DNA from 4 places in the Bacillus inaquosorum genome. Region 1 is predicted to be linked to each of the others. Evidence: riboswitches for the same ligand, from Rfam matches in the RefSeq annotation. Region 1 holds a riboswitch; each other region holds the start of a gene.

Region 1 (4,186 bases):
CAACCTAATCGACCTTGACGCGATCCGCCAAAAACGCCGGATGCATCTTTCCTAATACTATATTTCAAAAGAAAGGCTGCTGAACGATGCAGCCTTTTTTTAATTTAGAAACATTAATTACTCGTAAAAAACGGCCAGCGCGTTTCTGGTTACTAGATTTGGAACTTGAAACCTTTTTGCCCCCCTGTCCGTAATCTCTTACAAGGCAAATCAAAAGGAGACTTCAGCAATGATCGAATTATTTATGAAACAAAAGATGTTCTCGTTTAAAGATGCATTTCACATTTATGACCGGGATGAACAAGAGACATTCAAGGTCGAGGGGCGGTTCTTTTCGTTAGGGGACTCGCTGCAAATGACAGATTCATCCGGAAAAACACTCGTTTCCATAGAACAAAAAGTAATGTCTTTATTGCCGCGATATGTGATTTCAATTGGCGGGGAAACAGTTTGTGAGGTGACGAAGAAACTAACATTTTTCAAACCAAAATTTGAAATTTCTAAGCTCAACTGGGAAATTGACGGTGACTTGTGGAAGGATGAATTCCAGCTGACGGACGGAAAGAATGTCCGGATGTCGGTGAGCAAGAAGTGGCTGAGCTGGGGTGATTCCTATCATTTGCAGATTGCAAACGAAGAAGATGTGCTGATTTGCACGGCCATCGCTATCGTACTGGATATGGTATTATATGACGATGAAGATGAAAGTATTTTCTAAAAAGTGTTGACAATTGATCCAAAAGTAATAATATTAAGATAATTGAAATTTGAATATGAAGATATACCTTATCAAGAGAGGTGGAGGGACTGGCCCTATGATACCCGGCAACCGCTGTTTCAAACAGAATGGTGCTAAATCCTTTAGAACATTGCGTTCTTGCAGATGAGGCGGAGATTTGATCGTTCAAGCTCTTCCTTACACAAAGGAAGAGCTTTTTTATGCTCAACACATTTCAGAAAAGAGGCGAATGACATGGCTCAACAAACAAATGCCGCAGGACAAAAAACAGTACAACAACACAAAGCTCCTTTCCGCGCCGATCATGTCGGCAGTTTACTGCGCTGCGCTCCGCTCCGGTGAAAGAAGCCCGGCAGAAAAAAGCGGCCGGCGAGATCACGGCGGAACAGCTTCGTGATATTGAAAATCAAGAAATCACCCGCATTGTGGAAAAACAAAAAGAAATCGGTCTCGATGTGGTAACAGACGGAGAATTCCGCCGTTCTTGGTGGCATTACGATTTCCTGGAAGGGCTTGACGGAGTGGAACCGTTCATCCCGGCTGAAGGGATTCAGTTCCATAACGCGAAAACAAAAGCACGCAGCATCAAAGTGACGGGAAAACTTGATTTTACGAGCCACCCAGCGCTTGCCGATTATCAATTTTTACATGAGATTGCCGGCGACGCGACACCAAAGCTGACGATTCCGAGCCCGAATATGCTGTTTTTCGGTGAAAAGGCGGATAAAGGGATTTATGACGACCAAGAGGAATACTTTCATGATCTGGCCCAAGCGTACAAAAAAGCAATTAAAGCCTTTTATGACGCTGGATGCCGCTATCTTCAGCTTGATGATACGTCATGGTCTCTTTTCTTTGAGGAAAAAGGCAGAGAGGTTGTCCGGGCGCTCGGCGGCGATCCAGAAACATTGCCTGACTTGTTTGCCAAAACGATTAACGATGCAGTGGCAGACCGCCCTGATGATTTAGCAATCACGATGCACATTTGCCGCGGCAACTTCCGTTCAACTTGGGCGGCATCTGGAGGCTACGACGCTGTAGCGGAAACGATTTTGGACGGCTTAAACCTGGACGGGCTGTTCTTGGAATACGATGATGACCGCTCTGGGAATTTTGATCCGCTCCGTTTCGTGAAACGCAAGGATCTGCAAATTGTGCTTGGCTTGATCACATCGAAATACGGCGAGCTCGAAAATCCTGATGATGTGAAACGCCGAATCAATGAAGCTGCGCGTTTTGTCAGCCTGGATCAGCTGTGCCTCAGCCCTCAGTGCGGTTTTGCCTCTACAGAAGAAGGCAATCTTTTGACAGAGGAGCAGCAATGGGCAAAGCTGCGCCATGTCGTCGACATCGCCAACGATGTGTGGGGATAATCTATCATTGACAGAAACAGAAAATGTGTGAATAATAGATACTATCAGAAAATTTCATAAAAAGGTTTTCCTTATCAAGAGAGGTGGAGGGACTGGCCCTGCGATACCCGGCAACCGCTGTTTAACAGAATGGTGCTAAATCCTTTAGAGCAATGATTGCTCTTGAAGATAAGGTTGAGATTGTCACGCAAGCTCTTCCTTATCCAAAGGAAGAGCTTTTTTATATTCGAATGGAAAGAAGGAATGGACAACATGTCACAACAAACAACACCCGCAGAACAAAAATCACTTCAAAGAAAAAAACCGCCGTTTCGCGCGGATCAAGTCGGAAGCCTGCTGAGATCAGAGCCCGTCAAAAAAGCGCGGCTGCAAAAAGCGGCCGGCGAGATTACGGCTGAGCAGCTTCGCCAGATCGAAAACGATGAAATCATCCGCATTGTGGAAAAACAAAAGGAAACCGGACTGAACGTCGTGACAGACGGTGAATTCCGCAGAGCGTGGTGGCATTTTGATTTCCTGGAAAACCTGGATGGCGTTGAGCCGTTTACTCCTGAGCAGGGCATTCAATTCCATAACGTACAGACAAAAGCACGCGGCATTAAAGTCACAGGCGATATCGACTTTTCAACTCACCCAATGCTTGAAGATTACTCATTTCTCCATAGCATTGCCGGTGACGCGACGCCAAAAATGACGATCCCGAGCCCGAATATGCTGTTTTTCCGTGGGAAACTTGAAAAGGATGCGTACAAAAAAGACTATCACCTTTTCCAGCACGATGTATCCAAAGCATATAAAAAAGCGATTCAAGCGTTTTATGACAGAGGCTGCCGCTACCTCCAGCTTGATGATACGGCATGGGCTGTTTTCTTATCTGAAAAAGGCTTAAAACAAATCGAGGCGTTCGGAACAACGCCTGACGAGCTTCGCCAGCTGTTTGCGAAATCGATTAACGACGCGATTGCAGACCGTCCTGATGATCTGACGGTAACCATGCATATTTGCCGCGGCAACTTCCAGTCCACTTGGACAGCGGAAGGCGGCTATGACGCAGCAGCCGAAACCATTTTTGACGGCTTGAACCTGGACGGTCTATTCCTGGAGTATGATGATTCACGCTCAGGCGGATTTGAACCGCTCCGTTATGTAAAGCGCTCTGATCTTCAGCTTGTCCTCGGCTTAGTGACATCTAAATTCGGTGAGCTTGAACATCCGGACGACGTGAAACGCCGTATCGAAGAAGCGTCCCGTTATGTGAGCTTAGACCAGCTTTGTCTCAGCCCTCAATGCGGATTCGCTTCAACTGAGGAAGGCAACAAGCTGACTGAAGAACAGCAATGGGCGAAGCTCCGCCATGTGGTTGAGATCGCTAACGATGTTTGGAAATAAGCCAAAAAACACACTTGATTCCCTAACGGAGCAAGTGTGTTTTTTTATGTCATTGAGCGGTGTAGCCCCCATCAAGGACGACAGCCTGCCCGGTGACGCCCTTCGCTTTCCCGCTTGCCAAAAACACCGCATAATCCGCGATTTCCTTGACGGAAAGCAGTCGTTTTTGCGGGACAAGCGGAAAAATGACCTGTTCAAGTACGGAGTCGTAAGGGACATTTCTCGTTTTCGAAAGATCGCTCAGCTGATTGCGGACAAGCTGAGTATCGACATAACCCGGACAGAGCGCGTTGACTGTAATGCCGTGGGGCGCGCCTTCCAGCGCCCCGACCTTTGTCAGCCCAATGACGCCGTGCTTGGCGCTATTATAAGCGGATTTCCCCGCAAAGCCGACTAAGCCATTAACAGACGCGATATTAATGATTCTGCCAAACTGCTGTTTTTTCATGATCGGAAACACATGCTTCATCGCGATGAAGGGCGCCGTCAGCATGACCTTGATCAGCTGCTCAAAGGTTTCTGTGGGAAACTCTTCAATCGGGGCGACGTGCTGAATACCGGCATTGTTCACCAAAATATCCAAGCGGCCGTATCGTTTCTGGATGGTGTTCACCGTATCAGCGACTTGCGCTTCCTTTGTCACATCACACGGAACGGCTTCTGCGTCAAAGCCTTCTTCGGCAAG
Region 2 (4,186 bases), 1.6 Mb from region 1:
TCAAGTTCTCGCGATTCTGAATCCTGATGATGAATAACAAAAGAAGCCGGGCTATCGCCGGCTTCTTTTTTAACGGACCGCCACTGGCGCAATTTCTTTCAGCGCTTGTTTGAAATCACGTTCTAAATCATCTGCATGTTCGACACCCACACTAAGACGGAGAAGGCCGTCTGTGATTCCTCGTTTTTCACGTTCTTGCTTAGGCATTGCGGCGTGAGACATCGTAGCCGGATAGGACAAAATCGATTCCACTGCACCAAGGCTGACAGCGAAGACCGGAAGTGATACATTCTCTACTAATTTCTTAACGGCCTCTTTGCTTTCAAGCTCAAAAGATAGCACGGCGCCCGCTCCCGTTGACTGGCTCTTATGGGTTTCAGCACCCGGATGATCAGACAGTCCCGGATAATACACGCGTTTCACCGCCGGATGCTTCTGGAAAAATTCCGCAAGCCGCTGCGCTGTTTGGCTCGCTTTTTCTAAACGGACCTGCAATGTTTTTAATCCGCGCAGCACGAGCCAGCAATCTTGCACGCCAAGGACGGCGCCGAACGAGTTTTGCAGCTTATACAGCTGCTTCCCAAGCTCTTCATCCTTGACAGCAGCCAGGCCTGACAGCACATCGCTGTGTCCGCTCAGAAATTTTGTTGCACTGTGAAGCACAATATCCACGCCGAGATCAAGCGGACGCTGCAGTGCCGGTGTCATGAATGTATTGTCCAGAAAGGTCAGACAGCCGTTTTCTTTTGCAAGCTGAACAACCGCTTTAATATCAGTGATCCCAAGTGTCGGATTTGACGGTGTCTCCATATAAATAACTTTTGTGTTCGGCTTGATATTCCGTGCTACTTCGTTTGTATCCGTCATGTCGACAAATGTATGCTCAATGCCAAACCGGGTCAGCACCTCTGTCACCATGCGGAAGGTTCCGCCGTATACATCTTCTGTCACAAGAACGTGATCGCCCTGTGACAGAAGTAAAAATGCTGTTGAGATGGCAGCCATGCCTGAACTGAAAGCAAATCCTCTCGTTCCCCCTTCCAGTGCGGCAATTGTTTCTTCAAGAGCCGTTCTGGTCGGCGTGCCTGAGCGGCTGTAATCATATGCGCCAAACTCTTCAAATGAAGATTGGTGAAAGGTCGATGCGTGCTGAATCGGTACACTGACCGCCCCTGTTGCGCCGTCTGTTTTAAATGGATTGTGCACGAGCTGGGTTTCCAGCGTCCAATTGTGATTACTCAAATGAAACAGCTCCCTCTTTGACCTGACATAACGCCTGTTTTAGGTCCTCTTTTAAATCTTCCGCATGTTCAATTCCGACCGAAAAACGCAGCAAACGATTGCAGACCCCGTTTGCGATGCGGATCTCTTCAGGAATATCCATGTGCGTCTGTGTGGCAGGGTATGTAATAAAGCTCTCCACCCCGCCGAGGCTTTCTGCAAAACAAATGGTCTTCAGCGCTTTTAAAAATGGGTTGACCCACTCTTCTTTTTGAAGACGGAAGGACAGCATGCCGCCTTTTCCGGGATACAGTACATCGGCAATTTCATCCTGCTCTTCTAAAAAGGCCGCAAGCTCCTGCGCGTTTGCCTGATGCTGGCGCATTCTGAGGCTCAGCGTCTTCATTCCTCTCATCAGAAGCCACGAATCGAACGGAGGCAGGACGGCGCCGATCGCATTTTGGTGTTGAAACATTTCCTCACCAAGCTGCTCATCCTTTACAACGACAAGTCCCGCAAGCAAGTCGTTATGCCCGCCTAAATACTTGGTTGCGCTGTGAATCACAATGTCAGCTCCCAGCTCAAGCGGACGCTGCAAGACCGGTGTATAAAATGTATTATCAACGATCAGCAGAAGACCGTGCTCTTTTGTAATCCGGGCGATCCTTTCAATGTCCGCCTCCTGCATGAGCGGATTTGTCGGTGTTTCCACAAACACTGCTTTTGTATTTGACGTAATCTTAGAGCGTAAACAGTCCTCATCGCTGAAATCATCATAATGAAAGGTCAATCCGTATTTTTTCCATTCATTTTCAAACAGACGGTACGTGCCGCCATATAGGTCCGATGAAACAATCAGTTCATCTCCGCTTTTAAACAGCGCCATAATCGTTTGGATGGCTGCCATTCCCGAACTGAAGGCAAGCCCTCTCGCTCCGTTTTCTAAGCTGGCGATCGCGTCCTCAACAAGCTGGCGTGTCGGATTTTTCGTGCGGACATAATCAAATCCGGTTGATTCTCCGATCCCTCTGTGGCGGTATGCTGTTGATAAATAAATAGGAGGACTCACTGTTCCCGTTACTTCGTCGCTTCGGTTCCCGATTTGGGCTAATTTCGTTTCAACGTGCTGTGACATATAGCTGACACCTTCCCTTTTCATAATAAAAAACCCCTTCTTCATAAGAAGAAGGGGTTTAACGCTTCTTCTTATCTTCCAAGCATAAAAAACGCTTGCTGGATTTAGCACCTTGGCGTTTTGCATATGCAAAACAAGCCGGTTGCTGAGGTTTCTAAGGGCCAGTCCCTCCACCTCTCACGATAAGAAATATCGATTTCAATTTTCTGATTGTTTTATATTAGCGCAATTTGCAGTTTATTTCAACACTTTTTTCTTCGAGTTCCGAACGGTTTAAAGAGAGAAATTTCTAATAATTCATGGTACAATAATGGAAAACAGCAAGAAAGTCTAGTGATGTCCTGGAGGAATGTATTATGGCACCGAAAAACGGCACAGTGCAAGAAAAGAAATTCTTTTCAAAAGAGCTTAACGAAGAAATGACATTGCTCGTTTATCTGCCGTCCAACTACTCCCCTCTTTATAAATACCATGTCATTATCGCGCAGGACGGCCACGATTATTTCAGGCTGGGGAGAATCGGCAGACAGGTCGAGGAATTGCTGTCCAAACGGGAAATAGACCGGAGCATTATTATCGGTGTTCCTTATAAGGATGTAAAAGAGCGCAGAAAAACCTATCATCCGGAAGGTTCAAAATTTCCGGGGTATAAACGGTTTATCGCCCATGAGCTCGTTCCGTTTGCGGATGACGAGTATCCAACCTATCAGGTCGGCTACGGACGCACGCTGATAGGCGATTCGCTCGGGGCTACCATATCTCTTATGACAGCGCTTGATTATCCGAATATGTTCGGAAACATCATCATGCAGTCTCCTTATGTTGACAAACATGTATTGGAAGCTGTAAAACAGTCAGACGATATCAAACACCTTTCTATTTATCACCAAATCGGCACAAAAGAAACTGACGTCCACACAACAGACGGAAACATTCTGGACTTTACAGGACCGAATCAGGAGCTGAAACAGCTGCTGGAGAAGAAGCTTTCCGATTATTATTTTGAGCCATTTGACGGAGATCACAAATGGACATACTGGCAGCCGCTCATCACGCCGGCGCTGAAAAAAATGCTTTGATACTCTATCATACTTTATTTCCAGGAGGGACATAATATGAAATACGGAATCGTTTTATTTCCATCAAAAAAACTCCAAGACCTTGCGAACTCTTACAGAAAGCGCTATGACCCGAGCTATTCCCTGATCCCGCCCCATTTGACATTGAGAGCATCGTTTGAATGTGCGGAGGAGAAAGCGGATCAGCTTGTATCACATCTAAGAAACATCGCGAAGGAGTCCCATCCGGTCGTTCTCAAAATGACAAAATACAGCTCATTTGCGCCTGTTAATAATGTCATTTACATCAAAGCAGAGCCGACGGAAGAATTAAAAACACTCAATGAAAAGTTATACACCGGCGTGTTGGCTGGTGAACAGGAATACAATTTCGTTCCGCATGTGACGGTCGGGCAAAATCTTTCCGACGATGAGCATTCGGATGTGCTGGGACAATTAAAAATGCAGGAAGTGTCACATGAAGAAATCGTTGATCGCTTCCACTTGCTTTATCAGCTGGAAAACGGATCATGGACAGTGTATGAAACCTTCTTGCTAGGCGGAGGAGAATAATCGACTTGGAAGCAGTTATTGCAAAAAATGAAGAACAAATGAAAGATGCATTTTATGTAAGAGAAGAAGTCTTTGTCAAAGAACAAAACGTGCCTGCTGAAGAAGAAATTGACGAACTAGAAAATGAGTCGGAGCATATCGTCGTGTATGACGGTGAAAAGCCTGTCGGCGCCGGAAGATGGCGTATGAAGGACGGCTA
Region 3 (4,186 bases), 2.0 Mb from region 1:
GGCGCTGTAATGCTAGAGGTGAAATTACCTGGGCTTGATTTGAAAAACCCGATCATTCCTGCATCAGGCTGCTTCGGTTTTGGAAAAGAGTTTGCGCGTTTTTATGATTTGTCTTGTCTCGGAGCAATCATGATCAAAGCTACGACAAAAGAGCCTCGCTTCGGGAATCCGACCCCTAGGGTAGCTGAGACTGGCGCTGGAATGCTCAATGCGATCGGTCTGCAAAATCCGGGGCTGGAAAGCGTCTTGCAAAATGAGCTGCCGTGGCTTGAGCAGTTTGATACGCCGATCATTGCCAATGTCGCAGGCTCTCAAGTCGAGGATTATGTTGAAGTCGCGAAGCATATCAGCAAAGCGCCTAATGTTCATGCACTTGAATTGAACATTTCCTGCCCGAATGTGAAAACAGGCGGAATCGCTTTTGGCACGAACCCTGAAATGGCTGCCGATTTGACGAAAGCGGTTAAAGAGGTTTCAGATGTGCCCGTTTATGTGAAGCTTTCCCCGAACGTGGCAAATATCACAGAAATTGCATCAGCGATCGAAGAGGCGGGAGCGGATGGTCTTACGATGATCAACACATTAATCGGCATGAGGCTCGATTTAAAATCAGGCAAGCCGATATTAGCGAATAAAACAGGGGGACTTTCCGGCCCTGCTGTGAAGCCGGTTGCCATTCGCATGGTGTATGAAGTCAGCCAGGCTGTCAATATCCCGATTATCGGTATGGGAGGCGTGCAGACGGCTGAAGATGCACTGGAGTTTCTTCTCGCGGGAGCAAGCGCGGTCGCAGTCGGAACAGCAAACTTTGTGAATCCTTTTGCATGTCCAGACATCATTGAACAGCTCCCTGCTGTTTTGCGCCAATACGGCTATCAAACAATTGAAGAATGCATCGGAAGGAGCTGGAATCATGAAAAACAACCTGCCCATCATCGCGCTTGATTTTGCATCAGTTGAAGAAACACTTGCATTCTTAGCGCCTTTTCAGAAAGAACCGTTATTTGTAAAGGTTGGAATGGAGCTTTTTTATCAAGAAGGGCCATCCATAGTTAAACAGCTAAAAGAAAGAAATTGCGAACTGTTTTTAGATTTAAAACTTCATGACATCCCGACCACTGTAAACAAAGCGATGAAGCGCCTTGCCGGTCTCGGAGTAGACCTCGTCAATGTTCATGCGGCCGGGGGCAAAAAAATGATGCAAGCAGCTCTGGAAGGTTTAGAAGAAGGTACGCCGGCTGGAAAAAAACGCCCGTCACTTATCGCGGTAACCCAGCTGACAAGCACATCTGAACAAATGATGAAAGATGAACTGCTGATCCAAAAGCCTCTGATCGACACGGTTGTGCACTACAGCAAACTGGCGGAAGAAAGCGGACTGGATGGAGTGGTCTGCTCTGTTCATGAAGCGAAAGCAATTTACCAAGCGGTTTCGCCTTCATTTCTGACTGTCACTCCGGGGATCAGGATGTCAGAGGACGCTGCGAATGACCAAATCCGCGTAGCAACACCTGCAATTGCAAGAGAGAAAGGTTCATCAGCGATTGTGGTAGGACGCTCGATTACAAAAGCGGCAGACCCGGTAAAAGCCTATGAAGCTGTCAGACTCGAATGGGAGGGAATCAAACAATGAAACAAATCATCGCAAAACATCTATTAGACATCCAAGCTGTATTTTTACGCCCAAACGAGCCATTTACATGGGCAAGCGGCATTTTATCGCCAATCTACTGTGACAACCGCCTTACACTATCTTTCCGGGAGGTCAGAAATGATGTCGCCGCAGGCATCAGCAAGCTTGTCGAAGAGCATTTTCCTGAAGCTGAAATGATTGCGGGAACAGCAACAGCCGGTATTCCTCATGCTGCTCTGGCGGCTGACCGTTTGAATCTTCCGATGTGTTATGTGAGAAGCAAGCCGAAAGCGCACGGAAAAGGCAATCAGATTGAGGGAGCTGTTCAAAAAGGCCAAAAAACGGTCGTCATTGAAGACTTAATCTCCACAGGAGGCAGCGTGCTTGAAGCTGCGGCAGCTTTACAAGCGGCTGGCTGTGAGGTGCTTGGGGTTGTCTCAATCTTTACGTACGGGCTTCCTAAAGCGCAGGAAGCGTTTGCGAAGGCAGAACTGCCATACTACTCATTAACTGATTATGATACGCTGACAGAGGTCGCGCTTGAAAACGGAAATATTCATTCGGACGATCTGAAAAAGCTGCAAACGTGGAAGCAAAATCCCGAGTCGAAAGATTGGTTTAAAAAATAAAAAATAAATTCCGGTGATGCACAGGGGCTTCAAAGCCTTGCTGTGCGTGAAAACAGGCCTAGAGGCCTGTTTTTTTATTAATCCTATAAAAAAAGTCGGGTTGACTTATGTTAGAATTGTGCTAAAATTTACTACAAATCTAAAAACTTATCAAGAGCGGCTGAGGGACTGGACCTATGAAGCCCGGCAACCTGCACAGTGTGTAAGGTGCTACTTCCAGCAAAATGAATTCCATTTTGAAAGATAAGGGCTACATGCTGTTCCTGTCTTTCTTTCCGCCGGATTGAAAGTTTTTTATTTTAAGAGGAAAAAAGGCTGTTTGCGATAACAGCAGCCGCACCACATTACAATTGGGAAAAGACAACCGGCAGAAAGCTACTGTTTGTTTGTCTCCGAAAGGAGGAAAGAAGAAATGTTAACGTACGATAATTGGGAGGAACCAACGATTACATTTCCGGAAGACGATCCTTATAAAGGAGCGCTGTCAGTTTTAAAGTGGGCATACGGCCATTACGGCAATCAGCTTGTTTATGCCTGCAGTTTCGGAATTGAGGGAATCGTTCTGATTGACTTAATTTATAAAGTGAAAAAAGACGCAGAGATTGTGTTTCTTGATACAGGACTTCATTTTAAAGAAACCTATGAAACGATTGAGCGAGTGAAAGAGCGTTATCCGGGTCTTAATATCATCCTGAAAAAGCCAGATCTTACCCTTGAGGAGCAAGCCGAAGAATATGGTGACAAACTGTGGGAAAGAGAGCCGAATCAGTGCTGCTATCTTAGAAAGGTTGTTCCTTTAAGAGAGGCGCTTTCAGGGCATCCGGCCTGGCTTTCCGGTCTGCGCCGCGATCAAGGGCCAAGCCGTGCCAATACAAATTTCTTAAACAAAGATGAAAAATTCAAATCAGTAAAAGTATGTCCGCTTATCCATTGGACTTGGAAAGACATTTGGAGATACACATCCCGGAATGAGCTGGACTACAACCCGCTTCATGACCAAGGATATCCAAGCATTGGCTGCGCACCTTGTACGGCTCCTGCTTTTACCGCAGAGGATTTACGCTCAGGCAGATGGAATGGTATGGCGAAAACAGAATGCGGATTGCATGAATAAGGAGCTGCAAAATGGAATTAGCCGCTATTTTATTTAGCTTGTTTTTCGCGATGAATATCGGTGCAAGCGGCGCTGCAGCTTCGATGGGAGTTGCTTACGGCTCTGGAGCCATCAAAAAGAAAACCTACGCTTTGATCATATGTGCAGTCGGTGTGCTGGCCGGGGCGGTCATTGGCGGGGGCGAGGTTGTAAAAACCATCAGCTCCGGCATTATCCCCGAGCAGACGATTACACTGACGATTGTTTGCATCATTATTGGAGCCGCTGCGCTGTCGCTCTTTACGGCTAATCTGCTCGGCATTCCATTGTCGACAAGTGAAGTAACAGTCGGCGCGGTTGTCGGAGTGGGAGTGGCTTACAAAGTATTGTTTGTGAACAATCTTCTGGTCATTGTGGCGTTTTGGGTTTTTGTCCCGCTGTTTGCTTTCGGCTTCACCTATTTTGTTTCAAAGCTGTTTAGCTATTTTAAGATTGAAATTAAGTCTTCTAAAAAGCAAAAAATCCTTGGCATTGTTTTGTTAGTTGCCGGATTTTTTGAAGCGTTCTCTGCCGGCATGAACAACGTGGCGAATGCCGTTGGCCCATTAGTAGCGGCCGGTGTGCTTGATGTCGCGAAAGGAACCTTGTACGGGGGAGTTTTTGTCTCCCTTGGCGCACTGTTATTAGGCCGGCGGGTGTTAGAAACAAACGGGAAGAAAATTACGAGATTCTCAAAAGGAGAAGGCATTCTCTTATCCGGTACAGGAGCCGGACTGGTGATCATCAGTTCTGTATTTGGGATGCCGGTGCCTCTGGCGCAAGTCACGTCAT
Region 4 (4,186 bases), 1.9 Mb from region 1:
GCTGAAAGTGGGGCATCAAAAAGAAAACCGCCTCTCGTTAACGCATTCTTTTCTGCCGATAAATAAGAACCGAGAGCCGCCACACATGCATTGTCTTCTTTAGCAATTGCAGAAATCTCTTCCTCCATCACTTCGTACGATTCATTCGGGTAAAAAATCTGTTTTAATTTTTGATAATTCAGGCCGGTAATTCCCGGATTTGTTTCCACAAGCCATTGGCTATGTTCTGTATGGCAGTTCAGCCAGGCTTTATGTTTTGTGTCGTCATGATCAGCAGTAATTTTGGTTATTGGCGTTGTTGTCCCAGATACGATGACGATGTCCTTAAGAGCAGCGCCGGTGCTTTTCACAGCCAGCTGTGTATCTCCGCCCCCTGCTATAACCTTTGCATGTATAGAAAGGCCTAATTCGGACGCATACTCATTTGTTATCGTTCCAATCGCTGTTCCCGCTCTTACAAGAGGCGGAAGGATTGATGGGGAGAAGCCGAATATGCCGCACATCTCTTCTGACCAAGTGTTTTGCTTCACATCAAACAGCAGGGTTTCGGTTGCCTGTGAGGGTTCATATGTCAATATTCCGCTCAGCTGGTACGTTACCCAATCACTGATGCTTGTAAAGCTTGCCGTTTTTTCCCATAAAGAGGGCTGGCGTTCTTTTAAACCATAAAGCTTGAGCGCAGAAAAAAGTGCGGTCGGCAGGCGGCCTGTGCAGCTGTATATCTCTTCCTGATTGGGTATGCTCTCCTCCCACTCACGGCCACGGTTATCAATGTTCGGCAGCCCTAGAAAAGAGTCGCCGTTCTGATCAATCAGAACAATCCCCTGTCTTTGACTCGTCGATGTCAAACCTATTATGTCAATATCATGCGAACGGGAAAGCGCACGTTTTGCCAATCTCATGACTTGCTTCCACAGCACCTGAGGAGAAAAATAACGGCTGTCCGGGTAAAGCGTCTCGGTGGCATACACGATGTCCTCCCGTTCAACCGTTTGAACACTGCCTGATACACTCACGATCGCTACTCTCGCATTGCCTGTGCCGATATCAAAAACGAGATAGCCTTTTTGTTTTTTCATTCCGTTAGCCTCCTTTCTTATGCCTCTGTTTTTAGCTTATCTTTGTTATACAATGTCGGAATATTAAGAGTTTTTTCAACCTTCCATTTTTTGAGGGCTTCATTCAGGATCGTCACGTGATGATCCTCCACTTCAAAGGTTGCTCCAGCGAGATGCGGTGTTGCCAGAACATTAGGCAATGAAATCAATTTGTAATCCGATTCCTCTGGAGGTTCATGATAAAAAACGTCTAAAATGGCTCCTCTGATTTTATGTTCTTTTAATACAGATAAAAGATCGTCACGGTTTACCACAACCGCTCTTGAAGTATTGACGAAAATCGCACTCTCTTTCATCAGATCTAAATATGCCCGATCAATCAGTCCAAGTGTTTCCTCGGTACGAGGCAGATGGACAGAAACGATATCACTGTCTGAAAAAACCGTTTTAAGAGATACTTTTTCATATTGAGGATGATCGTCTTGTACGTATGGATCGTAATACTTTATTTTACAGTCGAACGCAGTCAGCAGTTTTGCAATCCTTTGACCAACGGCGCCAAACCCAACCATGCCGACCGTTTTTCCCGTTAATTCATTTCCTTTAAATTTGACATAAGCCTGCAGGTAATCACTGTCCCACTTTCCATCCTTCAGCCATTGATTCGAGGTGCTGGTATGGCGGAGAAAGGAAATCACATTACCGATAAACATTTCAGCAACGGCTTGCGCATTCCGCCCGGGTGTATAAAAAACGGGAATGCCTCTTTTTGATGCTGCGGCCACATCCACATTGGAGGGCATTCCCCTGCACACACCGACAAATGAAAGTTCGGGAACAGAAGCAAATACGCTGTCTGTTACTTGATCAAGCTCAGTAATCAAGCCTTTTGCATTTGTTTCTTTTAATAGCTGAATGATTTCATCTTCCCGGTATGCCCGGCCTTGCTCCTTCCAGGTGTGATAAGCAACCGAGCCGAACAATTTTTCAAGCTCTTTGCGTCCTTCTTCGTTGTACGGCGCTGTAACCAAAACCGTCATGGTGCAAAACATCCTTTTCATCATATTTTTTCATAAAAAAATCTCTTTCCGAAGATGGAAAGAGATTCATATATAGGCGTGCCCTGTTACAGACAGACGCCGGTATAAACCTTGCTTTCCTATCTTTCAAGCTGACGCTTGCTGGAATTGGCACAATAATGTTGCCGAGGTTTCATAGGGCCAGTCCCTCCACCTCTCTGGATAGAAAATGTTGAGTATGTAATTTTCAGAATGAAGAATACGTTTATCATAAAGAAGTCTCAGATTGATGTCAATCTCTTTTTTCAGAATTGACGTTATCATCCGAAATGTTATAATTCTTACAAAATATCTAACTAGAGAGAGGAACTGGGCCATGAAATCTTTTGCAACACAACAAAACGGCATTTTCAAATCCGTTTGCTCGCTTGACTGCCCGGATCAGTGCGGATTATTAATACATAAAAAAGACGGAAAAATTGTGAAAGTGCAAGGTGATCCCGACCATCCTGTTACGGCCGGAAACATATGCAACAAAGTCCGAAACATGACGGAGCGCATCTATGATGAAAAGCGGCTGACTACACCGCTTAAACGGACAGGTGCGAAAGGTCAGGCGATATTTGAACCGATTTCTTGGGATGAGGCAATTGATACCATTACCTCCCGCTGGAAACAGCTGATTGATGAAGAGGGAGCTGAAAGCATACTCCCGTACAGCTTTTATGGAAATATGGGAAAATTAACAGCTGAAGGTATGGACCGCCGCTTCTTTTACCGCATGGGTTCAAGTCAGCTCGAACGGACAATTTGCAGCAAAGCGGGATCTGAGGGCTATAAATATACAATGGGTATAAGTGCGGGAATTGATCCTGAGGAAACCATTCATACGAAACTATTTATTTTTTGGGGAATCAACGCGGTCAGCACAAACATGCACCAAATTACAATCGCCCAAAAAGTACGAAAACAGGGTGCCAAAATTGTCGTGATTGATGTGCATAAAAATCAGACAGGGCGTCTCGCCGATTGGTTTATTCCCATAAAACCCGGAACCGACAGCGCACTTGCCCTTGGCATCATGCACATTTTATTTAAAGAAAACCTTCATGATGAAGCATTTCTGTCTGAATACACGGTCGGCTATGAAGATCTCCGTGAACACGTGAAACAGTATGATCCGGAAAAGGTGTCACTGATTACCGGTGTCAGCACTGAAGATATTTATCAGCTGGCAAGAATGTACGGCGAATCCTCCCCTTCTTTTATCAGAATCGGAAACGGAATCCAGCATCACGATAACGGCGGGATGATTGTAAGGACGATTGCCTGTCTTCCGGCAATCACTGGCCAATGGCTGCACAAAGGGGGCGGCGCAATTAAGCATAACAGCGGAATTTTAGAATATAACACGAATGCCTTGCAGCGGCCTGACTTACTGAAAGGGCGCACACCGAGATCGTTTAATATGAATCAGCTTGGCAAAGTGCTTTTGGAAACAGATCCGCCTATTCGCTCTCTTTTTATTTACGGGACGAACCCGGCCGTTGTCGCGCCGGAAGCGAACAAAGTCAGACAGGGCTTGCTGCGGGAAGACCTATTTACTGTAGTTCATGATTTGTTTTTGACGGAAACGGCTGCATACGCAGACATTGTCCTGCCTGCAACATCCGCTTTTGAAAATACCGATTTTTATACCTCCTACTGGCACCATTACATTCAGCTTCAGCAACCGGTGATTGAGAGATATGGTGAAAGCAAGTCTAACACTGAAGTGTTCCGATTACTGGCTGAAGCAATGGGATTCACAGACCAAGAGCTCAAGGACTCAGATGAAGAATTGATTCGCCAGGCGCTTGATCATCCAGATAATCCGTATTTGGCGGAGATTGATTACGATTCACTTACTAAGCACTCATTTATGAAAGCGAAACGCAAAAAGCCGCTGTTTCCAGGCAAACTTCCGACTCCAAGCGGAAAAATAGAATTATATTCAGAAAAAATGAAACAAGACGGTTTCCCGGCATTACCGACATATACGCCTCTTGTATCTGATAATGAACATCCGTTTATGTATGTTCCGGCGCCAAACCATAATTTCTTAAACTC

What was found. A riboswitch is a leader RNA that binds a small molecule or an ion and turns the genes downstream of it on or off. The one in region 1 is predicted to bind S-adenosylmethionine.
Region 2: another riboswitch for S-adenosylmethionine. It lies ahead of metI (cystathionine gamma-synthase/O-acetylhomoserine thiolyase); the one in region 1 lies ahead of M1M80_RS20315 (5-methyltetrahydropteroyltriglutamate--homocysteine S-methyltransferase).
Region 3: another riboswitch for S-adenosylmethionine. It lies ahead of M1M80_RS08605 (phosphoadenylyl-sulfate reductase); the one in region 1 lies ahead of M1M80_RS20315 (5-methyltetrahydropteroyltriglutamate--homocysteine S-methyltransferase).
Region 4: another riboswitch for S-adenosylmethionine. It lies ahead of M1M80_RS10205 (2-hydroxyacid dehydrogenase); the one in region 1 lies ahead of M1M80_RS20315 (5-methyltetrahydropteroyltriglutamate--homocysteine S-methyltransferase).

The regions. Positions count from the first base shown of each region.
Region 1 is NZ_CP096592.1:4,004,513-4,008,698, forward strand. Features, by position in the region: gene M1M80_RS20300 (hypothetical protein) at 1-55, shown strand, start outside; gene M1M80_RS20305 (LURP-one-related/scramblase family protein) at 230-718, shown strand; SAM riboswitch class I at 784-890, shown strand; partial or broken gene M1M80_RS20310 (5-methyltetrahydropteroyltriglutamate--homocysteine S-methyltransferase) at 974-2,112, shown strand; SAM riboswitch class I at 2,181-2,287, shown strand; gene M1M80_RS20315 (5-methyltetrahydropteroyltriglutamate--homocysteine S-methyltransferase) at 2,365-3,501, shown strand; gene M1M80_RS20320 (3-hydroxybutyrate dehydrogenase) at 3,551-4,186, opposite strand, start outside.
Region 2 is NZ_CP096592.1:1,370,767-1,374,952, reverse strand. Features, by position in the region: gene M1M80_RS06665 (GNAT family N-acetyltransferase) at 1-37, shown strand, start outside; gene metC (cystathionine beta-lyase) at 70-1,242, opposite strand; gene metI (cystathionine gamma-synthase/O-acetylhomoserine thiolyase) at 1,235-2,356, opposite strand; SAM riboswitch class I at 2,425-2,545, opposite strand; gene M1M80_RS06650 (esterase family protein) at 2,713-3,435, shown strand; gene M1M80_RS06645 (YjcG family protein) at 3,472-3,987, shown strand; gene M1M80_RS06640 (GNAT family N-acetyltransferase) at 3,993-4,186, shown strand, end outside.
Region 3 is NZ_CP096592.1:1,737,446-1,741,631, forward strand. Features, by position in the region: gene pyrK (dihydroorotate oxidase B electron transfer subunit) at 1-10, shown strand, start outside; gene M1M80_RS08590 (dihydroorotate dehydrogenase) at 10-945, shown strand; gene pyrF (orotidine-5'-phosphate decarboxylase) at 914-1,633, shown strand; gene pyrE (orotate phosphoribosyltransferase) at 1,630-2,262, shown strand; SAM riboswitch class I at 2,407-2,512, shown strand; gene M1M80_RS08605 (phosphoadenylyl-sulfate reductase) at 2,675-3,376, shown strand; gene cysP (sulfate permease) at 3,388-4,186, shown strand, end outside.
Region 4 is NZ_CP096592.1:2,106,793-2,110,978, forward strand. Features, by position in the region: gene M1M80_RS10200 (FGGY-family carbohydrate kinase) at 1-1,079, opposite strand, end outside; gene M1M80_RS10205 (2-hydroxyacid dehydrogenase) at 1,097-2,122, opposite strand; SAM riboswitch class I at 2,215-2,306, opposite strand; gene M1M80_RS10210 (molybdopterin oxidoreductase family protein) at 2,454-4,186, shown strand, end outside.